One region of the Micromonospora sp. NPDC049114 genome, then DNA from elsewhere that is predicted to be linked to it. Evidence: riboswitches for the same ligand, from Rfam matches in the RefSeq annotation. Region 1 holds a riboswitch; the other holds the start of a gene.
What was found. A riboswitch is a leader RNA that binds a small molecule or an ion and turns the genes downstream of it on or off. The one in region 1 is predicted to bind S-adenosylmethionine.
Positions count from the first base shown of each region.

Region 2: another riboswitch for S-adenosylmethionine. It lies ahead of AB0B39_RS13515 (ABC transporter substrate-binding protein); the one in region 1 lies ahead of thrC (threonine synthase).

Region 1 is NZ_JBEZEA010000006.1:267,745-269,941, reverse strand. Features, by position in the region: gene thrC (threonine synthase) at 45-1,331, opposite strand; SAM riboswitch class I at 1,342-1,477, opposite strand; gene AB0B39_RS19845 (DMT family transporter) at 1,545-2,197, opposite strand, start outside.
Region 2 is NZ_JBEZEA010000003.1:129,067-131,263, reverse strand. Features, by position in the region: gene AB0B39_RS13515 (ABC transporter substrate-binding protein) at 36-881, opposite strand; SAM riboswitch class IV at 1,201-1,312, opposite strand; gene AB0B39_RS13510 (amino acid transporter) at 1,396-2,197, opposite strand, start outside.

The DNA.
Region 1 (2,197 bases):
GCGAAAACCCAGTTACGGGCAGGTCGCCCGACGGGGCACGAGGGTCAGCCGAGGAGGCCGGCGTCGCGGGCGGCGCGAAGGCTGGGCTTGATGTGGTGGGTCGGGCCGACCTGACTGGCCACCGCGTCGATGGTCTTCAGGCCCTCGCCGGTGTTGAACACGACAGTCTCCGCCGTGGGGTCGAGTCGCCCGGACTCGACCAGCTTGCGCAGCACCGCCGCGGTCACCCCGCCCGCCGTCTCGGCGAAGACGCCCGTGGTGCGGGCCAGGTCGCGGATGCCGGCGCGGATCTCGTCGTCGTCGGCGTACTCCATCCAACCGCCGGTGCGCCGGACCGCCTCCAGGGCGTAGAGGCCGGCTGCCGGGTCGCCGATGTTGAGCGACTTGGCGATGCCGGTGGGCTTGACCGGGGTGATCGTGTCCGTGTCGGCGTGCAGCGCGGCGGCGATCGGGTTGCAGCCGGCCGACTGTGCGCCGAAGACCTTCCAGCCGCCGGCCGGCGCCTCGACCAGGCCGATCTCGACCAGCTCGGAGAACGCCTTGTCAATCTTGGTGAGCAGCTCACCGCTGGCCATCGGGATGACCACCTGGGCCGGGATGCGCCAGCCGAGCTGCTCGGCCACCTCGTAACCGAGGGTCTTGGAGCCTTCCGCGTAGTACGGCCGGACGTTCACGTTGACGAACGCCGTGTCCTCGAATTCGTCGGTCTCCACCAGCTCACCGCAGAGCCGGTTGACGTCGTCGTACGAGCCGTCGATGGCGACCAGCTCGCCGCCGTAGACGGCGGTGGTGATGACCTTGCCCTGCTCCAGGTCACTGGGAATGAAGACCACCGAGGGCACACCGGCTCGGGCGGCGTGCGCGGCCACCGAGTTGGCCAGGTTGCCGGTGGACGCGCAGGCGAACCGGGTGAAGCCGAGTGCCTTCGCGGCGGTCAGCGCCACCGAGACGACCCGGTCCTTGAACGAGTGGGTCGGGTTGGCGCTGTCGTCCTTGACCCACAGCGGTGCGGTGATGCCCAGCTCGGCGGCGAGGTGCGGGGCCGCCACCAGCGGGGTCAGCCCCGGGTCGAGGGTGACCCGGGTGGCCGGGTCCTGGCCGGCGGGCAGCAGCGCGGCGTACCGCCAGATGTTGTTCGGGCCCGCCTCGATCTGCTCGCGGGTGACAGTGGCCAGGGCCGCGGTGTCGTAGTCCACTTCGAGGGGGCCGAAACACTCGTAGCAGGCGTGCTGGGCGGCGAGCGGGTAGCGGGCCGAACAGGCGCGACAGACCAGGGCGCGGGCGGGGCTTGCGGAGGTGTCGATGCCGGAGGCGGCGAGCGTCGACGTCATGTCGAGAGTCCTCTCATCTTTCCCCGCATCGCACGGTGCGGCGGGGACGGAATTGGCACCTGCCCCGCCTGTCGCTCAGCGGTGAGCGCGCGGGGTGGTTGCCGGGGCGTCGTCGGGCCGTATCCCTCAGCCCCTCTGGATGAGGTATGCAGTTGTGCCGTCGAGTCTAGGCAACGTTGCCTGTCGCCTCCACCGGGTATCCCAGTGAGTGGGTCAGCGGGCGGCCACCGCCACCGGGTCGACCACCGCGGCCGGGTCGGTGACCGCCGTGGGTTGCGGCAGGGACGACGACCGGGTCCGTGCCCTGGTGGCGAGGTTCGCGGCGACCAGGGCGGCGATGGTGATCGCGGCGCCGACCAGCTCGATGGCCTCGGGCCGGTAGCCGCGGGCGATCTGCACGACGAAGGTGGTCACCGGGACCAGGTTCATGAACAGGGCCGCGTTGGCGGAGCCCAGCCGCTGCACACCTGTGTTCCAGGCCAGCACCGCGACGACGGCGGCGACGATCACGGCGTACGCCAGTTGTGGGGCGACCGCCACGAGGTCGGCGGCGGCCGGCGCGTGCTGCCACCCGACAGCGTCGGCGCCGATGCTCGCGGCCAGCATGGCGGCCGTGCCGGCGAGCGCGGTAAGCGTGGTGAAGCGCAGCGGCGACCAGGCGCCGAACCGGCTGGCGCCGTGGGTGTAGATGCCCCAGCCGAGCACCGCGCCGATCATCATCAGGCCGCCGAGACCGAACTGGCCGAGACCGGCCAGGCTGCCGCGGGTGATCACCAGGCCGACTCCGAGGAGCGCCACCAGGGAGAGAGCCAGCAGAAGAGGCTTCGGTCGTACGCCGTCCCGCGCCCACCGGACCAGTTGGGTGA
Region 2 (2,197 bases), on a different contig from region 1:
CGCCTCTCCTACCGCCCTGCTCGCTCGTCACCGGTTCAGGACGCAGCCGACGCCGACGGCACGGCGGACGCGGACGGCGCCGCCACGGTGCCGCTGCCCGGGGTGAAGTCCGCCGGGATGGGGCGGCCCGGGTAGTACTGGGCCTGCAACCGGCTCCAGGTGCCGTCGGCGATCACCTCGTCGAGGCCCTTGTTCAGCGCCTCGCGCAGCTTGTCGTTGCCCTTGGCCACGGCGTACGCGGTGGGTGCCGGGCTGAGCTGCTTGGCCGCCACGGTGATCTTTCCCTTGCTGTCGGCGGCCGACTTCTCGCCGATCTCCGCCGGGGCGATCCACGCGTCGGCGGTGCCCGCCTTGAGCTGGTTGATCGCGCCGTTGTAGTCCGGCACCCGCACCGGGTCGAGCTGCTTGCCGGTGGCGTAGTCGTCCTGGACGGTGCCCTGGACCACCACGACCCGCTTGCCGGCGAGCTGGTCGAACCCGGTGATCGGCGAGCCGGCCGGCACGTCCAGCCCGAAGTAGCCGAAGTCGTAGCCGTTGCCGAAGTCGACTGTCTTCTTCCGCGCCTCGGTGATCGTGATCGAGGAGCTGCCGACGTCGAACTTGTGGTTGTTGACCTGGGAGAGCAGCGCGGAGAAGTCGGTTCCGACGAACTCGACAGTCAGGCCGAGCTTGCCGGCCACCGCGGTCAGCAGGTCGTTGTCGAAGCCGGTGAACTTACCGTCCTTGAGGTACACGTTCGGCGGGGCGTCGGTGAGCGTGCCGGCCCGCAGCACGCCGGCCTGCGCCAGCCCGTACGGGTTGCCGGCGGCGCCCGACGAGTCGTCGCCACCGCACGCGGCCAACCCGCCGGCAACCAGCAGGGCCGCCCCAACGGCAACCACACGGCTCAGGACAGAAAAAGATCGCACGGGTGTCTCCAAAAGGGTGCATTGACCCGGTCGATCATGAAGTTGTTGCCCCGACACGCCGGTCGGACGGGCAACAACTTCATGATCGACGCGAGGGTCGAGTGGGGTGGGCGAGGGCGCCCGGGGAGGGGAGGGGTCAGCGCGTCAGGCGGCGGTACACGCCGCGCTGCGCATTCGCATCAGGTCCACGTGGCGACGCCGGGTCAGGGTCGGCATGAGCCGACCGGCCGGTGGCGTGGGGCTGAGGATGATGCGCATACGGTCTCCCGGGTCTGTTGCTGACCTGGGTGCCAGGCCACGCTTGCGCCGGCGTCCTGCCGGTGCCTGGTCCTCACCCGGGGCACCCCACCGCGGAGGAGGGTTGCCGGCCAGCGAGCCGGGGCTTCGCGCTGGCACTCATGACCTGCGCCGAGGCTAGCAGCTCCGACCGGTGGACCGTCCAGCCGTTATGACCACGCTCACCGTCCGCGACGGTTCGACCGGCAGGTCAACCGGCGTGCACGTGCGGCCGGCGGCGCGGGTCGGGCTCCTGGCGACGCAGGATCTCCCGGGTGACCGAGGCGATGGCGCCCTGCCCGAACGCCAGGTAGCGCAGGAGGTTGCGACCCGGGCCACCCTCGCTCCACTCGAAGTAGATGTGTGGCCGTCGCCGGCTCCGGTCGCGGATCTCCAGCAGCAGGGCGGCGAGCGCGGTGGGCACCGACGAGCCGGTCAGGCTGAGCACCGGGTAGCTGTCGTGCGCCACGCTGCCGCGCACCGGCAGCTCGGTCTCGAAGTCCGACGGGTCGGTGACGTGGACCTCGACGAAGATGACGTCGCTGTCGTCGGGGAAGTCGTTGTCCGCCATGGTCTGTGCCAGCTTTGCGCGGTACTCGGCCGGGTCGCGGCGCTCCGGCTCGTGCGCGATGAGGCGGATCCGACGGGTGGCCCGCTCGTCGATCATCCGGGCGGCGGTCGGGTCCAGCTCGACGTGGTCGACGCGCAGCTCGTAGGCCCGCATGAGCCGGGACAGCACCGACACCAGGATCATCCCGCCGATGAAACAGGCGGCGATCTTGACGCCGTCGGGGCGTTCCACGACGTTCGCCACAGTGGTGTAGACGAAGATCAACGCGATGGTCCCGAAGGCGTACGTCCGCCCCCGCTGGCGCCGTCGTCGCGCCGCGAGGGTCACCGCCGTCGCCGCCGAGGTGATCAACACCAGGACCCCGGTGGCGTACGCGCCGCCCTGCGCGTCCACGCTCGCGGAGAAGACCACCGTGATCACGAACGCCACGGTGGTGAAGACC